3 regions of the Streptomyces sp. T028 genome follow, and region 3 is predicted to be linked to each of the others. Evidence: riboswitches for the same ligand, from Rfam matches in the RefSeq annotation. Region 3 holds a riboswitch; each other region holds the start of a gene.

Region 1 (7,716 bases), on a different contig from region 3:
GCGGTGCACCCACGTCCCCCAACAGGCCGTAGCCGAGGGTCTGGTTGTCGTGCACGACGTCGAACTCGCCGCGCCGGGCGCGCAGATGGCGGCGGGCGCGCAGGGAGAAGGTCAGTGGCTCGGGGAAGCCGCCGGTCCACATGGTCGCGACCTCGAGGGCGTCGATCCAGTCGCGGTACTCGTCGCGCTTCGGGGTGCGGAAGGGGTCCGGGGAACGGTAGAGGTCGAGGCTCGGCAGCTCGGTCAGACTCAGGCCGTCGTACCCCTCGTCGAGCACGGGGTACGGCTGTGAGCCGATGACCTCGACGCGGTGGCCGAGCCGGACCAGCTCGCGCGACAGGTGCCGTACGTAGACGCCCTGGCCGCCGCAGAACGGGTTCCCCTTATAGGTGAGGAGCGCGATGTCGAGCGGTCGCCCGCCGTCAGCGGCGAGGTCACGTCGGGACCCCTCCTGACTGGCCTCAGCGGTCACTCCGGGCCCCCTTCTGCCTGCACTGTCCCGCGAGGTTACGACGAGACGCTAATCTAGAACAAGTTTCAGACTTGATCGTTCGGGAGGCTCCGAATCTACCGGCAGGTAGGGGTGCTGGGAGAAGTGGATCAGGTGATTCACGCCACGACCCGCGCGGCCCGGGCGGCCCTGCCATGCTGTGTGATCACCGAGCCTCACCGACTGTCACGGAACGGTGCCCATGCCTGCGGAAGAGACCACCCAGCGCCCCGCCTCCTCCTCCCTCACGGAGCGGCAGGAGGCCCGCCGCCGGCGCATCCTGCACACGAGCGCGCAGCTGGCCAGCCGGGGCGGTTTCGACGCGGTGCAGATGCGGGAGGTCGCCGAGTCCTCACAGGTCGCCCTCGGCACGCTGTACCGCTACTTCCCCTCCAAGGTGCATCTGCTGGTCGCCACCATGCAGGACCAGCTGGAGCACATGCACGGCACGCTCCGCAAGAAGCCCCCGTCCGGAGACCGCCCGGCGGAGCGGGTCGCGGAGACCCTGATGCGCGCCTTCCGCGCCCTGCAGCGCGAGCCGCATCTGGCCGACGCGATGGTCCGCGCCCTGACCTTCGCCGACCGCAGCGTCTCCCCCGAGGTCGACCAGGTCTCCCGCCAGACGACGGCGATCATCCTCGACGCGATGGGTCTGACCGACCCCACGCCCGAGCAGCTCTCGGCGGTCCGCGTCATCGAGCACACCTGGCACTCGGCCCTGATCACCTGGCTCTCGGGCCGGGCGTCCATCGCCCAGGTCCGCATCGACATCGAGACGGTGTGCCGCCTGATCGACGTGACGGACCCGAAGCGGTCGCCGGACCTCGCGTCGGACTGATCACCGCAGGTCGCGCAACCGGAGGCCGGCCGACCCAGCGGACTCCGCGCACGCCGACCCGCACAGGTCCAGCGAGCCCAGGTCGGCGGTGATCGCCGCGCCGGGCGCGAGAAGCGCCTCGTCGAGCTCGAACTCCACCCGTGTCCCCGCCCCGGCCGGCGGCACGAACCGTTCCGGGTCCCCGAGCGGCCTGCCGACCGCCAACTCCTGGCGGAAGCCGACGCCGTCCCGCCAGACCTCGACCACCGTGCGCGAGCTCACCGCGGAGGCGGCCCAGCCGCACCAGCGGTGGGGGCCGATCAACGAGCCGAAGCCGATGATCGGCACTCCGTCCACGCCCAAGGCGTCGGACGCGTCGTCGAAGACGGAGAAGGCGAGGTCGCCGCGGATCTCCGCCTCGACGCGCAGGGTGTGCGCGGGCGCGACCCGCGTGGCCGGGTGCAGGGACCAGCCCACCACCTGGCCGAACGCCCGCGAGGGGAGTTCCGGGCTGTCCAGGCCGACGCCGAAGTACATGCCCGGCCTGCGGCGCACGGCTTCGCCGCCCTCTACGACACGGATATCGGCCGCGCTGTACCAGTGCTCGGTCACGACCGCACGCTACGGCACCCCACCGCACGACCGCATGCGAAAACCTACGAGACGGGTTCCCTTCGCCGGCATGGTCCGGATCAGGTGTTGGGGGTCGCCTTCCAGCCCGACTGCTGCTTTCCGGCCTCTCAGCCCAACCGTCGACGTCGGCCCCAGCGGATGCCTTCGCGTCTCGCCAAAGTCGGCTACTCCGGTTGGACTCCCTCACTCGCCTCGTAGGCCAATACCAGGATAATACGGACAGAAGTGAATGGAACCCCCTGAGGGCAAGATTTTTCCGCCCCCAGGGGTCGTCTCAAGGGCCGCTCAGTCCTCCGGTGGAAACACCGCCTCCCCGCTCCCCACCAGCGTGATCGCGATCGCCTCCACCGGACAGCTCTCCGCCGCCGCCAGCACCCGCTCGTTCGCGTCCGTGTCCGGGTCGACCGGGTGGGACTGGCGGGCGGTGTCGAGGCGGAAGCCGTCCGGGGCGTGGTGGACGCACTGGGCGGAGCCGATGCACAGGGAGCGGTCGACCTCTACGTGCCAACGGTCACCCATGGCCCCCGTCAGCCTTCCCAGCCCGCGGGCAGATGGATCATCTTGTGCTCGAGGTACTCGCCGTACCCCTCGGGCCCGAACTCGCGCCCCAGCCCGGAGTTCTTGTAGCCGCCGAAGGGTCCGAGCATGTCGAGGCTGAAGGTGTTGACGGAGTACGTCCCCGTGCGGACCTGCTTCGCGACCTTGATGCCGTGCGCCACGTCCGCCGTCCAGACGCTGCCGCTCAGCCCGTAGTCGGAGTCGTTGGCGATCTTCAGCGCCTCGGTCTCGTCGCCGTAGGGCAGGAGGCAGATCACGGGGCCGAAGATCTCCTCGCGGGCGATGCGCATGGAGTTGTCGACGTCGCCGAAGAGCGTCGGCTCCACGTACCAGCCACGCTCCAGCCCCTTCGGCCGGCCCCCGCCGGTGAGGACCTTCGCGCCCTCTTCCTGCCCGATGCGGATGTAGTCGAGGTTGCGGCGCTGCTGCCGCTCGGCGACCAGCGGGCCCACCTGGGTCGCCGGGTCCAGCGGGTCGCCGACGACGAGGGCGCCCGCCGCCGTGGCGAAGGCGTCGGCGAACTCGTCGTAGCGCGAGCGCGGCAGCAGGATGCGGGTCTGGGCCACGCAGGCCTGCCCGTTGTTCATCCAGGCGGCCGGGACGATCCCGGCGACCGCGCTCTGCAGGTCGGCGTCCGGCAGCACGATCGCCGCCGACTTGCCGCCGAGCTCCAGTGTGACGCGCGTGAGGTTGCGCGAGGCCACCTCCATGACCCGCCTGCCCGCCGCGACCGAGCCGGTGAAGGAGACCTTGTCGACACCGGGGTGCCCGACCAGGTACTCGCTGACCTCGCGGTCCGCAGGCAGGATCGACAGCACGCCCTCCGGCAGCCCGGCCTCCCGCGTGATGTCCGCCAGGAGGTACGCGTCCAGCGGCGACTCCGGCGACGGCTTGAGGATCACCGAGCAGCCCGTGAGCAGCGCGGGCGCGAGCTTGGCGGCGGCGACGAACTGGGGGACGTTCCAGGGGACGACGGCCGCGACGACCCCGACCGGCTCACGCCGTACGAGGATCTTGCCGAGCACGCCGTCGCGGCGCTCCTCGTAGGTGAAGTCCCGGGCGACGGTGATCGCCGCGTCCCACACCATCATCGCGCCGAGGGCCTGCGCGAGGACGCTCCAGGAGTACGGGGAGCCGTTCTCGGAGGAGATCACCCGGGCGATCTCCTCGTGGCGCATCGCGATCCCGTCCTTGATACGGGTGACGACCGCGATCCGCTCGTCGAGGGTCATCCGCGGCCAGGGCCCCTCGTCGAACGCCCGCCGGGCGACCGCGACGGCCCGGTCCACATCGGCCGCCGAGGCGTGCGGCACCCGCCCGATGACCTCCTCGGTGTGCGGCGAGACCACCTCGAGGACGGCATCGCCCAGGGGGTCCGTCAACTCTCCGCCGATGAACAGCTTTCCGTGTTCCACGAGCTCAGCCATGGCCACTGCCTTCGTCCGCATCATTTCTGACGGTGTTTCAGAAACTGATACCAGTTCTAGTTATAGTGGGCAATGGCCATGGATCGGCCGACGGCCGGGGGACGGAGGGCAGATGACGGCGACGTTCGATCATGGTGGGGGTGTGCGGTCCCTGCGGGTGCCCATCCCGGACAACCCCCTGGGGTTCACGCTGGTGTACGTCGTGGACACCGACCGGGGGCCGGTGCTGATCGACACGGGGTGGGACGACCCGGAGTCGATGGACGCGCTCGTCGCCGGGCTCGCGGCCTGCGGTACGGCGGTGGCGGAGGTGCACGGGGTGGTCATCACGCACCACCACCCGGACCACCACGGCCTCTCCGGCAAGGTCCGGGAGATCTCAGGGGCGTGGGTCGCGATGCACGCGGCGGACGCGTCGATCGTGCGCCGGGCGCGCGAGACCCGCGCCGAGCGCTGGTACACGTACATGGCCGACAAGCTGGCCGCGGCCGGCGCCCCCGAGGAGCACATCGCCCCGCTGCGGACGTCCCGGCGCCGTAGGCTCCCCGGCCTCTCCCCCGCCCTGCCCGACCGGGAGATCGTCCCCGGCGAGTTCCTCGAACTGCCCGGCCGTAGGCTGCGGGCGATCTGGACGCCGGGCCACACCCCCGGCCATGTCTGCCTCCACCTGGAGGAGGAGCACCCGGCGGGCCTCCCCGGACACGGCCGCCTGTTCTCCGGGGACCATCTCCTCCCGGAGATCAGCCCCCACATCGGCCTCTACGAGGACCCCGACGACACCACCGTCACCGACCCCCTCGGCGACTACCTCGACTCCCTCGAACGCGTCGGCCGCCTCGCCCCCGCCGAGATCCTCCCCGCCCACCAGCACCCCTTCACCGACGCCCCGTCCCGGGTACGGGAGCTGCTCACCCACCACGAGACCCGCCTCAGCGATCTCCTCACCCTCCTCGCCACCCCCCTCACCCCCTGGCAGCTGGCCGAACGCATGGAGTGGAACCGCCCCTGGGACCAGATCCCCTACGGGTCACGCACCATCGCCGTCTCGGAGGCGGAGGCGCATCTGCGGCGCCTGGTCAAGCAGGGGCGGGCGGAGGCGGTGACGGGGAGCGATCCGGTGACGTACGTGGCATGCTAGGGCCTGTCGGCCTAGGGGCAACTCCGCACGGCGTGTCCGGGAAACGGGTCCCGTGGGTCCCGGACACGCCGTGGTGCCCTCGCCCTGTTGGACGGTGAGGGCTACTGGACCGTGAGGTAGGCCCGCTCCACGGTCTGGACCAGGGTGTTGCCGTCACGGTCGGTCAGCTCGGCCCGCAGCGAGACGGTGCCCGGCTCGGCCGGGTGCTTGAGCGACAGCCGGTCGCCGGCCACCACCTTCGCCGCGGTCCAGGTCCTGCCCTCGTCGTACGACACCTGGAACTTCAGCTTCTTGACGGTCCGTCGGCCGGCCGCGCCCTCCACGGTGAACGGCACGTCGAACCGCTCGCCCGCCTTCGCCGTGCTGGCCTGCGACAGCTCGGGAGAGAAACGGACCACGGACAGCGGCAGCCTGGTCCAGCTGTCCTCGGACACCTCCGCCGAGCGGAACGTCCACTTCGCCTGCACCCGGGTGCTGACCGGGTACAGCTCGGGGTCACGGGACGCGTCGAGGGTCAGCTCGTACGCACGGTCCCCCGCGGGGACCGTGTAGCTGGCCCGGTACAGCGGATCGCCGTCGGCGGGGATCTCCTCGCCGTCGGCGCGGAGCGAGGCGTCCACCGTGTAGAAGCTTTGGCCCGGGTTCCCTTCACCGTCGCCGAACAGGGGCAGGCTCGCCTTGACCGTGTTCCCGCGCCGCGCGAGCCCGGGATACACATCCGACGGTTCGCCCTCGCCCGGGGGCAGGGACGGACCGAAGACGCCGATGTTGAGCCTCTTGGTGTAGCTCCTGCCCGGCTCGTACGCCCTGAACTGCCCCTGCAGCGAGGACAGCGCGTTCCGCTGTTCCGCGGAGTACGCCCACTTCACGCCGTTGCCGAGGACGTATTCGGTGGTCTGCAGCGGCAGTTCCCGCCAGACGACGGTGCTGAAGTCGGCCGCGATCCGGTCGTCGGGCGAGAGGGGCATCGCGAACAGCAGCCCGGTGTCCGGGGTGGGCGCGCCGAACGTGAGGTCGATCTTGGCGAGGTCCTCGCGCCGGACGTCGGCGGTGAAGGCGCCGAGCGAACCCGTACGGTTCCACGCCATGCGGTAGTTCACGGCGCGCCCGTCGGCGTCCTCACGCGTCCAGAAGCCGCTGTACTGGGCGTATGCCGCGTCCTTCGCCGCTTCCGGGCCGACGTGCGCGACCTTGAAGCTCTGGAAATCGGGGTAGGCGTAGACGGCCCAGGCGTCGAGGGCGTTCCCGTCGGTGTCGGTGTAGCCGGGGACGAGCTGGGCGTGGTTGTTGGCGGCCTCGGTGTCGGGCATGGTGATCGCCGCGGACTCGGCCTCGCGGGCGTCCATGACGACCGTGGTGTCCTTGTCCAACTCCACGGCCGGAGCCAGGAAGTACGAGTCGACGGCCGACTCGGCACCGCCCCCGAGGATCCCGGTGAGGGCGTAACTGCCCTTGGGCAGGCGCACGGTGACCTCACCGTCCGAATCGGCGAGATCCGCTGTGTAGTCGCTGTCCCGGCCGTTGATCATCGTCCAGCCGTTGCCGGAGGGTTTGCCCTCGTCGTCGAGCTGCTTGATGGTCAGGTTGTACGACTCGGCCTCGCGCTCCACGCCGAACGCGGTGCGCACCGAGGTCCCGCCGTCGGCGGAGGCCGCGGTCACCGAGCCGCCCCAGGAGCCGACGGTGTCGCCGCCGACGCGGGTGTCGGCGGTCACCGTGACGCTCGCCGTACCGCCCGCGGGGACGGTCACCTGCCGCGTCGAGATCTCGAACATTCCCTCGGGGGCGGGCTTGCCGTCCACCCCGAGCGCCTCGGCGGACAGGTCCAGGACGGCCGGCTCGGTCCCGAGGTTGCGGTAGGTGATCTCCTTGGCCACCGGCTCGTCGTCGGTGTGCGGCCAGGCGGGGCGGCCGAAGCTGATCGGGCCGTTCTCGGCGACGACGGTCTGCCCGATCGCCCGCGCCACATCGGTACGACCGGTGCCCTGCTGGTACGCGCTGTACGGGCCGGGCTTCGCCGAGCCGGTCAGCGCCGCCTTGATCCGCTCACCGGACCAGTCCGGGTGCTCCTGCGCCAGGAGGGCGGCGGCACCCGCGACATGCGGGGTGGCCATCGAGGTACCGCTCAGGCTGGCGTAACCGGCCGTCCCCGCGGGGTACCACTCCTCCATGTCGCTCGCGGTGGAGGCGGCGGCCGCGATGTCGACGCCCGGCGCGGTCAGATCCGGCTTGAGACCGCCGTCCCCCACGCGCGGGCCGCGGCTGGAGAAGTCGGCGAGCTGGTCCGCCTTGTCCACCGCGCCGACCGTCAGCGCGGAGTCGGCGCTGCCCGGTGATCCGACGGTGCTCTCGCCGTCGCCCGCGTTGCCCGCGGCGATGACGAACAGGGTGTCCGACTCGGCGGAGAGACGGTTGACCGTCTCCTCCAGCGGGTCGACGCCCATGGTGTCGGTGCCGCCCAGGCTCAGGTTGACGACATCGGCGCCCTCGGCGACCGCCCACTCCATGCCCGCGATGATGTCGGAGTCCCAGCCGTAGCCCTGGTCGTCCAGGACCTTGCCGGCGAGGATGCGCGCCCCCGGCGCGACGCCCTTGTACTTCCCCTCCGACCTGGCGCCCGTACCGGCGATGGTGGAGGCCACGTGGGTGCCGT
Region 2 (7,716 bases), on a different contig from region 3:
CACCCGTTCGACGGTTTGCGGTCGATGGGGCCCCGTATCGCCCTCGTTGACCGGATCGAGCACGCTTCGGACGCGCTGAAACGTCCCGCTACTTAATAAGCGGGCAAAGCCAACCGCTGGGAGCGGTCCCCGCATTGACACTTCTTATGGGACGCTTATAGACCTGTGAGTCTGCTGGGGATGGTGACGCACTCGGCATCACCGGGGGCGCCATCTCCCCCTCCACCCCCCGCAGTTGCGCTACCCCTTAAGGACAAACGTGTCCCTTTCCCGCCGTACCGCCGCCCGTTCGGTGCGTTTCCTCGGTGTCACCGCCGCCTCCGCCGCCCTCGCGCTCAGCGCCGCCGGCAGCGCACTGGCGTGCGAGATAGGTGACTTCTCCGCCGCTGCCGGATGTGACGGCGCGAAGGGCGTCATCACGGTCACCGACAAGGACGCCACGGGTGTGCCCGCCGTCGTCACCGTCTTCCTCGAGAACAACGGCGCCGACCTGCGCCAGGTCGGCGAACAGACGGTGGAGGGCTCCAAGAAGGGCACCACCATCACCTTCGCCGAGACCTGGGAGCCGGGCGCGGAGTACCGGATCCACATCAAGGCCGTCAAGAACAAGAAGGTGCTCGTCGACGCGGACATCGCGGGCAACCTGACCACCCCGGCCGAGGCCTGCACGTCCGGTGACGACACCACGTCCCCGTCCCCCAGCGCCTCCGAGTCGGAGTCCGGGACGCCGTCGGGCACCCCCTCCACGACGCCGCCCGACACGATCTCCCCGAGCCCCTCGGACTCGTCGGACGACAGCACGGTGCCCTCCGCGAGCAACGCCCCCTCGCCCGCGGCCCAGGAGTCCAACCTCGCCGAGACCGGCGCCTCCAACACCGGCCTCATCGCCGGTATCGCCGCCGTACTCGTCGTCATCGGCGGCGGCGCGGTCTTCTTCGGCATGCGCCGTCGCGGCTCCGGCAACCGCTGACACCCGGTGCGGTCCCTCCACCCATGGGACCGCACTCCTCGCCGCGGGCGCGCGCCTCACCCCGGGCGCGGCCCCTCAGTCCAGCACCGCGGTTTCCGCCGCGTCGAAGGTCACCCCGACCGTGTCCCCGGCCTCCGGCGCGTCCCGCAGCGCGCACGCCGCCTCGAGCCGCGGTGCGCCCTCCGGCTGGAGGTGTACGGCGACATGGGTGCCCTTGAAGGTGCGGGCGGCGACCGTGCAGCGCAGGCCCTCGTCGACGGGGACGAGACGGACACCGGCGGGGCGGACGAGCAGCGTGCGCGGCCCCTGCGGGGAGCCGGCGGGCACCGGCACCTTGCCCCAGGGCGTGACCGCGACCTCCCCGGTGACGTTCGCCTCCACCACGTTCTCGAAGCCGAGGAACCGCGCGACGAACGCGTCCCCCGGTCGCTGCCACACCTCAAGAGGCGTACCGGACTGGGCGATCCGCCCGTCCCGCATCACCACGACCCGGTCGGCGAGCGCGAACGCCTCGCCCTGGTCGTGGGTGACCGCGAGGACAGTCGTCCCCAACCGCCCGAACAGCTCCCGCAGTTCGACCACCAGCCGCTCTCGCAGCGAGCGGTCCAGCTGACCGAGCGGCTCGTCGAGCATCAGCAGTCGGGGGCGGGGAGCAAGGGCCCGGGCGAGCGCGACGCGCTGCTGCTCGCCACCGGAGAGCGCGGCGACGGCCCGGCGGGCGGCGCCCGGGAGACCGACGAGGTCGAGCAACTCCCGTACCCGCTCCGCCTGTTCCTTCCTGGACGCGCCGTGCATGCGCAGCCCGAAGGCCACGTTCCCGCCGACGTCCCGCTGCGGGAACAGCTGATGGTCCTGGAACATCAGCCCCAACTCCCGCCGGTGCGCGGGCACCCCAGCCTGGTCGCGCCCGTCGAGCAGCACCCGCCCGGAGTCGAGCGGCTGGAGCCCTGCGACCACCCGCAGCAGTGTCGACTTGCCGCTGCCGCTCGGCCCGAGCACACACACGATCTCCTGCTCGCGGACCTCCAGGTCCACGGCGTCGAGCACCGCCCGCCCGCCGAACCGCACGGTGGCGCCCTCAAGGCCCAGCAGCATCAGAACTCCCCCGTCCGGTCGGTGCGCAGCCGCTCCAGCACCAGCAGGGCCACCGCGCACACCAGCATCAGAATCGTCGACAGGGCCATCGCCTGCCCGTAGTTGAGCTCACCGGCCCGCCCCAGCAGCCGCGCCACCGCCACCGGCAGCGTCGGATTGTCGGGCCGCGCGATGAACACGGTCGCCCCGAACTCCCCCAGTGACACCGCGAAGGCGAACCCGGACGCGACCAGCAGCGCCCGCCGCACCATCGGCAGGTCCACCTCCCGCCACACCCGCCAGGGCGACGCCCCCAGCACCGCCGCCGCCTCCCGCAGCCGCTGGTCCACCGCCCGCAGCACGGGCAGCATGGTCCGTACGACGAAGGGCACCCCGACCAGCGCCTGGGCGAGCGGAACGAGGATCCAGCTGGCGCGCAGATCCAGCGGAGGCTCGTCCAGCGTGATCAGGAACCCGAAGCCGACCGTCACCGCCGACACGCCCAGCGGCAGCATCAGCAGCGCGTCGAAGCCCCGCACCAGCCGGCCGGCGTCGCGACGGGTGAGCGCCGCGGCGGCCAGCCCGCCGATCACCACCGCGATGGCGGTCGCGGCGACGGCGTACTCCAGCGAGTTGCCGATCGCCTCGATCGGCGGCACCAGGAAGACATTGCCGTCCTCACTGGTCAGCGCCCGGTAGTAGGCGAAGTCCGGGGCGTCGAAGGACCGCTGCACCAGTACGGCCAGCGGCAGCACCAGCAGCAGCGCGATGCTCGCGAGCACCCCGCCCAGCAGCGCCCACTGCCCGGCCCCGCGCGGCCGCCGGGCGGTGAGGTCCGCGTCCACCAGCCGCAGCGCGGTCTCCCGCCGCCGTACCGTCCAGGCGTGTACGGCGAGGATCGCGCCCACCGCCACGAACTGCACGATCGTCAGGACGGCGGCCGTGGACAGGTCGAAGATCTCCGAGGTCTGCCGGTAGATCTCCACCTCGAGGGTGGAGAAGGTGGGCCCGCCGAGGATCTGCACCACACCGAAGGAGGTGAAGGTGAAGAGGAAGACCATCAGCGCGGCGGCGGCCACGGACGGCCCGAGCGCGGGCAGGGTCACCGTGCGCCAGGCCCTCAGCCGGGACGCGCCCAGCATCCGCGCCGCCTCCTCCTGCCGGGGGTCGAGTTGCGCCCACAGCCCGCCGACGGTCCGTACGACGACGGCGTAGTTGAAGAAGACGTGCGCGAGCAGGATCGCCCACACGGTCGTGTCCAGCCGTACGCCCCACAGCTCGTCCAGCAGACCGCCGCGCCCGACGAGCGCGAGGAACGCGCTGCCGACGACCACCGTCGGCAGCACGAACGGCACCGTCACCACGGCCCGCAGCACCTGCCTGCCCGGGAAGTCCAGCCGCGCGAAGACGTACGCGCCCGGCAGCGCCACCAGCAGGGTGAGCGCGGTGGAGGCGAACGCCTGCCAGGTGGTGAACCACAGGACATGCCGGATGTCGGACTGGCCCAGTACGTCGGCCAGCCGCCCGAACCGCCACACCCCGTCGACCTTCAGCCCACGGGCGACGATCGCGGCGACGGGGTAGGCGAAGAAGAGGCCGAAGAACGCGACGGGCAGGGCCATCAGCCCGAGCCGCGCCGCGCTCCCGGAAGGCCTTCCGGCCGCCTTGGTCACTTCAGTACGAGCGAGGTCCACGACTTGACCCACTGGTCGCGGTTCTCGGCGATCTTCGCCGGGTCCATGGTGTGGGGGTCCTTGGCGGCGGGCCCGTACTCCGTGAACTCCGCGGGCACGCTCGCGCCCTCGACCACCGGGTAGACGAACATGTTGAGCGGCATGTCCTCCTGGAACTCCTTCGAGATCAGGAAGTCGATGAGCGCCTTGCCGCCCGCGCTGTTCCTGGCGTTGCTCAGCAGCCCGGCGAACTCGATCTGCCGGAAGCAGGTCCCGGTCGCGACCCCGGTCGGGGCGGTGCTGGGCTTGGGATCGCCGTAGATCACCTCGGCGGGCGGGGAGGAGGCGTACGACACGACCAGCGGCCGGTCCGCTCCGGCCTTCTTGCCGCCGGCGGAGCCGGAGAACTCCTCGTTGTAGGCCTGCTCCCAGCCGTCGACGACCTTCACGCCGTTGGCCTTGAGCTCCTTCCAGTAACCCTCCCAACCGTCATCGCCGTACTGGGCGGCAGTGCCGAGCAGGAAGCCCAGCCCGGGCGAGGAGGTGGAGGCGTTCTCGGTGACGAGGAGGTTCTTGTAGGCGGGCTTGACCAGATCGTCGTACGACGTCGGCGGGGCCAGCTTGTGGTCGGCGAAGTACTCCTTGTCGTAGTTGACGCAGATGTCGCCGTAGTCGATGGGCGTGACCCGGTGCTTGCCGGAGTCCAGTTGGTACGCGCTGCCGACCTGGTCGAGGCCCTTGGCCTCGTACGACTGGAACAGGCCGTTGTCGAGCGCACGCGACAGCAGGGTGTTGTCGACGCCGAAGAAGACGTCGCCCTGTGGGTTGTCCTTGGTCAGGACGGCCTTGTTGACGGCCTGGCCCGCGTCGCCGGTCGTGAGGACCTTGACCTTGTACCCGGACTGCTTCTCGAAGTCGGCGAGCACGCTCTTGGAGGCGGCCCACGAGTCGTGGCTGACGAGGGTGACGGTCTTGGAGCCGCCGTCGGACGCCGAGTCGCCGGACGACTCCGCACCGCATGCGGACAGCGTGACGAGGCCGAGGCCGACCGTCGCCGCCACGAGGGTCTTGATGTGCACTGGATGTCCTCCTGGGGTTGGCCAGGAAGAACGCGGCCCCGCCCGGGGACGCCCGGGCAGGGCACAACAGCTTGAGCGATGACCGAACTTCCTACCCAGAATGACCTGGGCGAGGTTCAGAGGGTCTGCGGCCCGATTGCCGCACTCTCAGCGCTGTGGCGCTCCCCTGTCGGAATATGAAGATGTGACGTGGCCAGATTTTACCGCTCGGTGGCCGCGAGCTGACCACACGCTCCGTCGATCTCCTGGCCACGGGTGTCCCGGATGGTGACGGGCACCCCGTGCGCCGCGATGGCCTCGACGAACGCCTTCTCGTCCTCGGGCCGGGAGGCGGTCCACTTCGAGCCGGGGGTCGGGTTCAGCGGGATGAGGTTGACGTGCACGGGCTTGCCCCGCAGCAGCCGCCCGAGCCGGTCCCCACGCCAGGCCTGGTCGTTGATGTCACGAATCAGCGCGTACTCGATCGACAGCCGCCGTCCGCTCTTCTCGACGTACTCGAACCCGGCGTCGAGCACCTCCCGCACCTTCCACCGCGTGTTCACGGGGACGAGTGTGTCGCGCAGTTCGTCGTCCGGCGCGTGCAGGGAGATCGCGAGCCGGCACTTGAAGCCCTCGTCGGCGAACCGGTGGATGGCGGGGACGAGCCCGACGGTCGAGACGGTGATCCCACGCTGCGAGAGCCCCAGCCCGTCCGGAGCGGGATCCGTGAGCGCCCGAACAGCGGTGACCACCCGCTTGTAGTTGGCGAGCGGCTCCCCCATCCCCATGAAGACGATGTTGGACAGCCGCGCCGGCCCTCCGGGAACCTCTCCGTCCCTGAGCGCCCGCATCCCGTCCACGATCTGGTGCACGATCTCGGCGGTGGACAGATTCCGGTCGAGCCCCGCCTGCCCCGTCGCGCAGAACGGGCAGTTCATCCCGCACCCCGCCTGCGAGCTGATGCACATCGTCACCCGGTCCGGGTACCGCATCAGCACCGACTCGACGAGCGTCCCGTCGAACAGCCGCCACAGCGTCTTGCGGGTGGTGCCCTCGTCGGTCGACAGATGCCGTACGACGGTCATCAGCTCGGGAAGCAGCGCCTCCCGCAGCTTCTCCCGCGCCCCGGCGGGGATGTCGGTCCACTCCGCCGGGTCGTGCGCGTACCGCGCGAAGTAGTGCTGCGAGAGCTGCTTGGCACGGAACGGCTTCTCACCGATCTCCGCGACCGCGTCCTTCCGCTCCGCAGGCGAAAGATCGGCAAGATGCCGCGGCGGCTTCTTGGCTCCGCGCGGCGCGACAAAAGTAAGTTCTCCGGGCTTAGGCATGGCCTCACCAGTGTCGCAGATCGAACCGGGTGCCCCCGGGCCGCGGGCCGGGCCGCTACCGCAGGGCCGCGGTGGTCTTTACGCGAGTGGACGGGATGCGCTGCAATCGCTGCGTGGCCCGCCCGCACGGAGGTTACCGATCATGTCGACCACGGCGACCCCACAGCTGCGCGAACGGCTTGCCACGGACATCTCCCGGATCATGGTTCTCCGGCTGTTCGGCATCCGCGCCGCCGGCTCACGCAGTGTCTGGAACCGAAAAGCGGGGGTCCTGTTCATCTCCGTCAGCTACGCACCGCCCGCCGTCGTCGCCGGGTCACAGCTACGGAATCCCGCTGTCCTTTTCCAGGGCGACTTCTTCCCCTGGCTCATCTACTACTCGACGGTGAATCTCGTCGTCGTCCTCTGCCAGTGGTCAGGCTGCCGCGTACTGCACTACAGCATTCACAGCGTGGACGAAATGCTGACGGCACGAGGGCGACGCCGGTTCCATGAATGGATTGACCGCGGAACAGCGTCCCCACGTCAATTACGGTACATGGCGGGGGGCGCGGCGGTGTCCGTGACGGCCGTGTACGCGCTGTCCAAGGTGCAACTGCTCACCGACCAGAAGCTCCTCATGGCCGCGGCCTTCGCAGCCGTGGCCATGACCGGAGCCGCGGGGGCGAACTGTCTCTACTGGATTCTGCGGGCGGCGAAACTCTCCCGGGTCATCACGGCCACCGGCTGTTTGTCACTGTGGTGGGTCGCCCCGGCCAGCACACCCGGAATGGAGAATCTGGCCCGCTGGTACCGGCTGGTGACCGCCTGGTCCGCAATCGGGCTGACCGTGTCGTTCGCACCGGTCATATACCTTTCCCACCACGCACCCGACAACGAATTGCTGTGGGTGGTCAAGTGGACCTTTGCGGTGACCCTGATGTCCGCGCTGGTCCTCCTCGTCCTGTATTCCCACTGGCGCCTTTCACTGGCGGTCACGGAGCGGCGCATGGCGACACTCCGCCGACTCAACCACGCCATGCCGCAGCGCCCTCCCGTTCGCGCACAAGAACTCGACGACGACGTTCAACGGGTGCACGCGCTCTTCAAGGACGTCAGCAGCGGCCCCGTCGGCATGGTGAACAGCCAGACGCTGGCCTCCATGTTGCTGGCCGTCCTGACCGGCACCGTGCCTGTCGTCGTCACTCTTCTCGTTCGTTAGCCGCCAGGGACGGCCCTACGCCGCCCCGTGCTCCAGTCGGTCCTTCAGCAGTCGTTCGTTGAGCGGCAGCTCCTTGCGGACCTGGGGGCGGACGATCAAGGGGAGGAGGACCTTGCCGATGCCCTTGCCCTCGAAGTCGAGTTCCATGGTGACGCGGGAGCGGCGGCCGTCGTCGAGAGGGTCGATCTCGCCGTGGACATGGCCGCGGACGGGGCCGTCGACGCCCTGCAGACCCCAGGCGTGCGGGGGGTCGTACTCGGTGTACTCCATGGTCATCGGGATCTCCCGACGGCCCACGTGCCGGGTGATGCGCAGCCGGGAGCCGACGTGCACAGGACCGGGGTCGAGCGGCTCGGCCGATACCGCGCTCGCCTGCCACTCGGGCAGGTGGGACGGGTCGATGAGGTACGCC
Region 3 (7,716 bases):
CCGCTTGCTCAGACTGACGGCGACCTGCTCCTTGCGCAGAGAGAGCCGCTTGCGCATGTCGACGGGGAGCCGCTCCTCCCCCTTGATCAGGCGGGGGCCGGGAGGTGGCGCAGCTGAAGTGGGCTGAGGGGGAGACTGCGGCGGCGACGGGGCTGTGGCCGGCATTGGCGTCGGCGACGCGGTGGCCGACGAAGGCGGCGGCGACGTGGCGCCCGCGTCGGCCGGTTCCTCGTCGACCGTGATCCCGAAGTCGGTGGCCAGTCCCGCGAGCCCGGAGGCGTACCCCTGGCCGACCGCGCGGAACTTCCAGCGCCCTTCTCGCAGATACAGCTCGCCGCAGATGAACGCCGTCTCGGTCTCGGCCCGCATCTCGAAGCGCGCCAGTTCGGACCGCCCGTCCGGGCCGAGCAGCCGTAGCGTCAGCCCGGCCACCTGCCCGAAGGTGCCGCCGTCGGCCGACGCACCGAGCACGACCCGTGTGACGGCGCTCTCCAGCGCGCCGAGGTCCACCTGGACCGTGTCGGTCATGACCCCGCCGGCCCGCTGCTTGCCGAGGTGGGTGACGGCGCCGGAGGCATGGCGCGGCTGGTTGTAGAAGACGAAGTCACCGTCGTCACGCACCCGCCCGGCGGAGGTCAGCAGCAGTGCCGAGGCGTCGACGTCCGGCCTTCCGGGCCCCTCGGACCAGCTGAGCTCCGCCCTTACGGCGGGAGAGTCGACCGGCAGGTTCGCGCCCTTGCTCATGGATCCCGCGTTCATGGACTCAGTCAAGCACCGACACCCCTGATTCCGAGCCGTGCGCGCCGAGGCGTTCGGTGACCCCGGGACGTTCGGTGGCACCGGGACGCTCGGTTGTGCCGAGGCGGATCGGCGCCCTCTCCGCGACGTCCGCGGCGGCCCGTACGAACTCGCGAACGCGCTGCGTGGTGTTTCCCTCCCGCCAGACCGGTCCCCGTTCGATCAGTGGTGTGTCGTACATGTGCACGTACGACACGTCCGGCCGGGGGTAGTAGCGCCGGGCGTGTTCTCCGACCGGGAGGACGCCTCTGCCCATCGCGACCAGCGTGAGCATCTCGGAGAAGGACCCTCCGGACGGCCCCTTCGGCACGGGTCTGCCCGACGGGGTGCGGTCGGGGGTGCGGTCCCGTTTGAACCCCGCCGACGTCACCTCCGGGTACTGCACCACGGGGTGGTCCGCCAGCACCTCGACGGAGACCGACTCCTCGCCGGCGAGCGGATGCCCGGCGGCGACCGCGAGCATCCGCCGCTCGGTCAGCATGACGGGCCCACGGGCCATCCCGTCGAAGGGGTACGAGGCGATGAGCACGTCGATCGAGCCGTCGAGGAGGCTCGCACGGGAGTTGGACAACTGGACCTCCCGTATCTCGACCCGGCACTCGGGATGCTGCTCGCCGAAGAGGGCGACCGCTTTCAGGAGCGCGGGTGCCGTCACCTCGCCGAGGAAGGCGACCCGCAGTTCTCCCGTGACACCGCGACTGGCGTCGGCGGCCCGGCGCAGCGCCTCTCGCATCCCGGCGACCAGGGGGCCGAGCTCATCGGCCAGCTGCCGTCCGACGGGTGTGAGGCGCACGGTTCTGCTGGTCCGCTCGAACAGCGTGCCCCCGATCCGCCGCTCCAGCTTCTTGATCACCTGGCTGACCCGTCCCGTCGTGACCCGCAGACGCTCGGCGGTACGGCCGAAGTGCAGCTCCTCGGCCAGCGTCAGAAAGGCCTCGAGTTCGACCCGTTCCAGCATGGTCCCCCGTTTCGTTCAGTCACACTCAACGATCGTATGCAGATCCCGTCTTGATGGCGTATCCCCGTCGGCGGATCGTGAGAGGCGTCCACCGCAGCCCACACCCGACAGCCAAGGAAGCTCCCATGACCTCTCTGCGCGTGAAGGCCTTCGACCACCTGGTCCTCAACGTCGGCGACGTCGAGCGGGCCCTGGACTTCTACGCCGGACGCCTCGGCCTGGAACCGGTCCGTGTCGCCGCATGGCGGGCCGGCGAGGTCCCGTTCCCGTCGGTACGGATCACCCCCGACACCATCGTCGACCTGGTCGCCCGACCACGCGGCGAATCGAACGTCGACCACATATGTCTCACCGTCGACCCCCTGGACTGGGACGAGTTCATCTCGTCGGGATCCTTCACGGTCCTCGAAGGCCCGGTCCAGCGCTTCGGCGCACGCGGCACCGCCACCTCGGTCTACGTCGCGGACCCGGACGGCAACACCGTGGAGCTCCGCTGGTATCCGCAGGACCGATGAACGACGCCCCGCCCGGCGGAGCAGGACGGCCCGCGACTCTCCATGAGGCGCGAGCCGCCCGGTGGGGCTGCGAACTAATCCGCCAGTGGCAGGTACACCCGGTTCCCGCTCGCCGCGAACTCCTTCGATTTCTGGAGCATCCCCTCGGCGATGTCCTCAGGTGACACGCCCTCAGCCACCGCACCACCGAACCGCTCCGTGATGGTTTGGCTGATCTTCATCGAGCAGAACTTCGGCCCGCACATCGAGCAGAAGTGAGCCGTCTTGGCCGGTTCGGCGGGCAGGGTCTCGTCGTGGAACTCGCGTGCCGTGTCCGGGTCGAGGGCCAGGTTGAACTGGTCCTCCCAGCGGAACTCGAAGCGGGCGTCGGACAGTGCGTCGTCCCACTCCTGCGCACCGGGATGCCCCTTGGCGAGGTCGGCCGCGTGGGCTGCGATCTTGTAGGTGATGACACCGGTCTTGACGTCGTCGCGGTTGGGCAGGCCCAGGTGTTCCTTGGGCGTGACGTAGCAGAGCATGGCCGTGCCCCACCAGGCGATCATCGCGGCACCGATACCGGAGGTGATGTGGTCGTACGCCGGGGCGACGTCCGTCGTCAGCGGGCCGAGCGTATAGAACGGAGCTTCATCACAGATCTCCTGCTGAAGGTCGATGTTCTCCTTGATCTTGTGCATCGGGACATGGCCCGGGCCCTCGATCATCGTCTGTACGTGGAAACGCCTGGCGATCGTGTTGAGTTCCCCGAGCGTGCGCAACTCCGCGAACTGCGCCTCGTCGTTGGCGTCCGCGATCGAGCCCGGCCTGAGGCCGTCGCCCAGCGAGTACGTGACGTCGTAGGCGGCGAGGATCTCGCAGAGTTCCTCGAAGTTCTCGTACAGGAACGATTCCCTGTGGTGCGCCAGGCACCAGGCCGCCATGATCGAGCCGCCGCGCGAGACGATCCCGGTCTTGCGGTTGGCGGTGAGCGGGACGTACGCGAGGCGCACGCCCGCGTGGACCGTCATGTAGTCCACGCCCTGCTCGGCCTGTTCGATGACGGTGTCCTTGTAGATCTCCCAGGTCAGTTCCTCGGCCCTGCCGTCGACCTTCTCCAGCGCCTGGTACAGCGGCACCGTGCCGATGGGGACGGGGGAGTTGCGCAGCACCCACTCGCGGGTGGTGTGGATGTTGCGGCCGGTGGACAGGTCCATGACCGTGTCGGCGCCCCAGCGGGTCGCCCAGGTCATCTTCTCCACCTCCTCCTCGATGGAGGACGTCACCGCCGAGTTGCCGATGTTGGCGTTGACCTTCACCAGGAACCTCTTGCCGATGATCATCGGCTCGATCTCCGGGTGGTTGACGTTGGCCGGCAGCACCGCGCGACCCGCCGCGATCTCCTCACGCACCACCTCGGGAGAAACGTTCTCCCTGATGGCCACGAACTCCATTTCGGGCGTGATCTCCCCCCGGCGCGCATACGCGAGCTGGGTGACGGCCTTGCCGTCCCGGCTGCGCCTCGGCAGCCGAGGCCGCCCGGGGAACACCGCGTCGAGATTACGCAGTCCGCCGCGCGGCGAGGTGTGCTTAATGCCGTCGTCCTCGGGACGGACCGGACGACCGGCGTACTCCTCCGTGTCACCACGGGCGATGATCCAGTTCTCGCGCAGCGGCGCCAGGCCCCTGCGTACGTCGGTGTCGACGAGCGGATCGGTGTACGCGCCGGAGGTGTCGTACAGCGTGACGGACTGCCCGTTGGTGAGGTGCACCTGACGGACCGGCACACGCAGGTCGGGGCGAGCGCCCTCGATGTACCCCTTGTGCCAGCCGATGGACTTCCCGGTCTTCTCGCTGGTCTCGTCGGCCGTGTCTCCGTCGGCCGCGTACTGCGTGAAGGCAGGCGTGCGTGCGTCCTTGTTGGTCATGAGACCTACTCCCTACGCCGGCATTACCCGGTAACAGGTTCGGCGGTCGACGCAGCGGCTACCGTCTGTCGACGTTTCATGTGAAACATCACTCGCTGTGGTGACGTTCCACGTGAAACATCGCGAAGACGGAGGTCAGCGCCCTCTCAGCCCGGTGCTCCGAGCTCCCGCGTGTGCAAAGGTGGCTCCACGCTAGCGTCATGTGTGGCGCGGTGAACAGTGGGCCTCTGCCGTTCTTGCGATGATCGGGCGGTGACCACGACACACCAGTCCCCGTATCCGCCCGGCGAGCCCCCTCGCAGGCCGGGCGCCACTGGCGGCCCTGCCAACGGTCCCGCCGGTGGCCTCGGAAACCGTCCTGGAAGCAGCTCCGGGGGCGGCTTCGGACGCGGCCCGGGAAGCGGTCCGGGCGGCGACTTCAGAAGCGGTCCGGGGCGCGAGGACGGCCGTGCCTTCAGCAGCGGCTTCGACCGCGGTCACGATGTCGGGCACGGCCATGGGCCGGGGCAGGGGTCACCTCCAGGTCCCGGCGACGGCCCCAACTCCGGGCATCAGCACGGCCATGGCGGCGGTCACACCGGCGGACACGGCACCGGTTCCGGGGGCGGGCACGGCCACGGGCACGGGCAGTCGCACGGGCACAGCCACAGCCACGGTCCGGCCGCGCCCGTCTCCAAGCATCTCCGCAAGGTCATCGGAGCCATCCTCATCCCGTTCGCAGCCGCGGTGCTCGTCGGGCTCGTGGTGCTGTGGCCCGGCGGTGCCCCACCGCACGAGCGCACCGGGGTCGGCTTCGACCGGCAGACGCAGCACGCCACGGTCACCAAGGTCGTCAGCGTGAGCTGCCAGTCGGTGAACTCCTCCGGTGGCACCCCGACCGGTGACACCTCCACCGCCGAGGGCTCCTCCGCCGTACAGCAGGCGAACGGCACCTGCAAGAAGGCCACGATCCGCGTGGACACCGGCGACGACAAGGGCCGTACGTTCACCGAGATCGTCCAGCCGGACCAGTCACGACAGTTGGAGCAGGGCGAGAAGGTCGTGGTGGCCTACGAGCCCTCCGCACCGAAGGACCTGCAGTACTCGGTCACCGATGTGAACCGCCGTATCCCGATGACGGTGCTGGCCGTCATCTTCGCGGTCGCCGTCGTGGTCGTGGGGCGGCTGCGCGGTGTCATGGCGCTGGTGGCGCTCGCCGCGAGCTTCCTGATCCTGAACTTCTTCATCCTGCCCGCGATCCTGCAGGGCTCGAACCCACTGCTCGTGGCCGTGGTGGGGTCCAGCGCCATCATGCTGATCGCCCTGTATCTGTGCCACGGCCTGTCGGCCCGAACATCCGTCGCCGTGCTCGGCACGCTCATCTCGCTGATGCTGATCGGCCTGCTCGGCTCCTGGTTCGTCGACTGGGCCGCGCTCACCGGCAACACGGACGACAACACCGGTCTGATCCACGGTCTGTACCCGTCGATCGACATGAGCGGTCTGCTGCTGGCCGGGATCATCATCGGCTCGCTCGGTGTCCTCGACGACGTCACGGTCACCCAGACGTCGGCGGTCTGGGAGCTGCACGAGGCCAACCCGGCGATGGGCCGGCGCGGGCTGTACCGGGCCGGCATCCGGATCGGCCGCGACCACATCGCGTCCGTGGTGAACACGCTCGTCCTGGCCTACGCCGGTGCCGCCCTGCCGCTGCTGCTGCTTTTCTCGATCGCGCAGAGCAGCGTCGGCACGGTCGCCAACAGCGAGCTGGTCGCCGAGGAGATCGTGCGCACCCTCGTGGGCTCGATCGGGCTGGTGGCGTCGGTGCCGGTCACCACGGCCCTCGCGGCCCTCGTGGTCGCGGCCGACCGCCCGGAACCGGGTTCGGCGGCCGCGGCCGCACCGGCGGGAGCGCCGGCGGCCGACCAGGCCACCCAGCCCCGCGGCGGCCGGGGGAGACGGCGCAAGCACTGAGGCGGCGCGTGCGGGCACAGCGGCGGCACGGCAGCGGCACGCATGCACTGCAGGCAGATGCACCAGGCACAGAGGGGGATGCGGGCGCCCTAAGGCGCTCGCATCCCCCTGAAGAAGAAGCGTTCCTGCATGGCCCCACCCCCTGGCGAAGCGTTACGCCAGCGTCGGCCGTCGGACTGTCAGCCGGTGCTCTGCTCCTCGGCGAGGATCCGGTCCAGCGCCTCGTCGAGATGGGCGTCGAAGTCGGCGAGCGCACCCTCCTGGCCCAGCGGGACCAGCTTGTCGGTACGGTCCAGGAAGGCCACCAGGGGAGCCGCCGAGGACCGGAACAGCGCCTGGTCACCGCCCACCTGAAGCCGGATCAGCACCTCACCGAGCACATCGGGGTCCACGGGCGAGACCCGTACGTCCCCCTCCCCGCACGGCCTACCCACCCCGTCGATGAGCAGCTCGCGCCCGAAGGCCCAGGTCACCGGGGCATCACCGGGCAGATGGAAGGTGAGCCGTACGGCGTAGGGATCGCGCGACTCATAGCCCAGTTCCACCGGGATGCGGAACGAGAGCTCCTCGGACACGAGGAAGCTCATCATGACCTCTGCCTGAACTGCCTGTACGGACTCGCGCATCGCGTTACCCCGTCATTTGCCGTCGAATGGCCGGTAATCAACCCCTGACACTGCACCGCATCTTGCTGAACGTGCACAACAGATCACAAGGAGTGAGTTTTCACATACTGATAGAGATCGCGATTGACCCCAACTTGCTCGCGATCTCGCTCTGCAGCTGTCGTGCCGCAGGGAGCAGCCGGTCGGCCTGACGGGCGGGCAGGGAGATGGCCATCGTCGCCATCGTGGCGCCCACAGTGATCGGGATCGCGGCGCACACCGTGCCCAATGCGTATTCCTGCCTCTCCACGACCGGTTCCATGCGCCGCGTCCGCTCCAGGCGTCGCAGCAGGGTGTGGTCGTCACGCACGGTGTACGGGGTGAGCGACTGAACGGGGTAACGGTCCAGGTGGTCGCGGCGGGCGTCGTCGTCCATCTGGGACAGCAGACACTGGCCGATGGCGTGCGCGTGCGCCGTCTCACGGAAGTCGGCCCACTCCTGCACCGCCGGATTACCCGGGCTGTCGGAGACGCACATGATCTCGATCTCGCCGTCGCGGTACCGGGCGTAGTACACGGGGGCACCGATCGAATCACGCCACCCGGCAAGGGTGTCGGCGACCGTGCTGCGACGTTTCTGCGCGGCGCCGTTGCCGGCCAGCCGCTCGGCCGCCTCGCCGAGGAAGAACAGTCCCTTGTCCCGCCGTAGATAGCCCTCGTACACGAGGGTGCGCAGCAGGTGGTACGCCGTGGGCAGCGCGAGGCCGGTCTCACGGGCGAGCTGCTTGGCAGGGGCTCCGCACTCGTGCTCTGCGACGGACTCCAGCAGCCGCATCGCACGCTGCACCGAGCCGATGAGCGTCATGGCGGGGTTCGGCTGCGCCGGCGCGGAACGGGGCTGCTCGGGGAGTCCCGTGCCCGAAGGACGCTGGAGCGGGGGCGCGGGTGGACGCCGGACGGGGGGTGCGTGTGGTTCCGGGGATACG

What was found. Region 3 has a riboswitch for thiamine pyrophosphate ahead of thiC (phosphomethylpyrimidine synthase ThiC). Riboswitches for the same ligand answer to the same signal wherever they lie in the genome.
Region 1: linked by a shared signal. The riboswitch ahead of ACLZN2_RS47910 (hypothetical protein) and the one ahead of thiC (phosphomethylpyrimidine synthase ThiC) in region 3 are both predicted to bind thiamine pyrophosphate.
Region 2: linked by a shared signal. The riboswitch ahead of ACLZN2_RS17615 (thiamine ABC transporter substrate-binding protein) and the one ahead of thiC (phosphomethylpyrimidine synthase ThiC) in region 3 are both predicted to bind thiamine pyrophosphate.

What each region holds. Positions count from the first base shown of each region.
Region 1 covers NZ_JBLRVZ010000075.1:33,444-41,159, forward strand. The annotation lists gene ACLZN2_RS47900 (glycosyltransferase family 4 protein) at 1-472, opposite strand, end outside; gene ACLZN2_RS47905 (TetR family transcriptional regulator) at 693-1,328, shown strand; gene ACLZN2_RS47910 (hypothetical protein) at 1,329-1,919, opposite strand; TPP riboswitch at 1,960-2,135, opposite strand; gene ACLZN2_RS47915 (ferredoxin) at 2,226-2,459, opposite strand; gene ACLZN2_RS47920 (aldehyde dehydrogenase) at 2,468-3,925, opposite strand; gene ACLZN2_RS47925 (MBL fold metallo-hydrolase) at 4,038-5,063, shown strand; gene ACLZN2_RS47930 (S8 family serine peptidase) at 5,165-7,716, opposite strand, start outside.
Region 2 covers NZ_JBLRVZ010000018.1:2,221-9,936, forward strand. The annotation lists gene ACLZN2_RS17600 (LAETG motif-containing sortase-dependent surface protein) at 260-970, shown strand; gene ACLZN2_RS17605 (ABC transporter ATP-binding protein) at 1,046-2,065, opposite strand; gene ACLZN2_RS17610 (ABC transporter permease) at 2,065-3,738, opposite strand; gene ACLZN2_RS17615 (thiamine ABC transporter substrate-binding protein) at 3,714-4,796, opposite strand; TPP riboswitch at 4,867-4,974, opposite strand; gene rlmN (23S rRNA (adenine(2503)-C(2))-methyltransferase RlmN) at 4,997-6,103, opposite strand; gene ACLZN2_RS17625 (hypothetical protein) at 6,246-7,304, shown strand; gene ACLZN2_RS17630 (SRPBCC family protein) at 7,320-7,716, opposite strand, start outside.
Region 3 covers NZ_JBLRVZ010000009.1:190,813-198,528, reverse strand. The annotation lists gene ACLZN2_RS09735 (VWA domain-containing protein) at 1-759, opposite strand, end outside; gene ACLZN2_RS09730 (LysR family transcriptional regulator) at 764-1,756, opposite strand; gene ACLZN2_RS09725 (VOC family protein) at 1,882-2,271, shown strand; gene thiC (phosphomethylpyrimidine synthase ThiC) at 2,346-4,172, opposite strand; TPP riboswitch at 4,165-4,353, opposite strand; gene ACLZN2_RS09715 (YibE/F family protein) at 4,425-6,125, shown strand; gene ACLZN2_RS09710 (SsgA family sporulation/cell division regulator) at 6,305-6,751, opposite strand; gene ACLZN2_RS09705 (IclR family transcriptional regulator) at 6,852-7,595, opposite strand.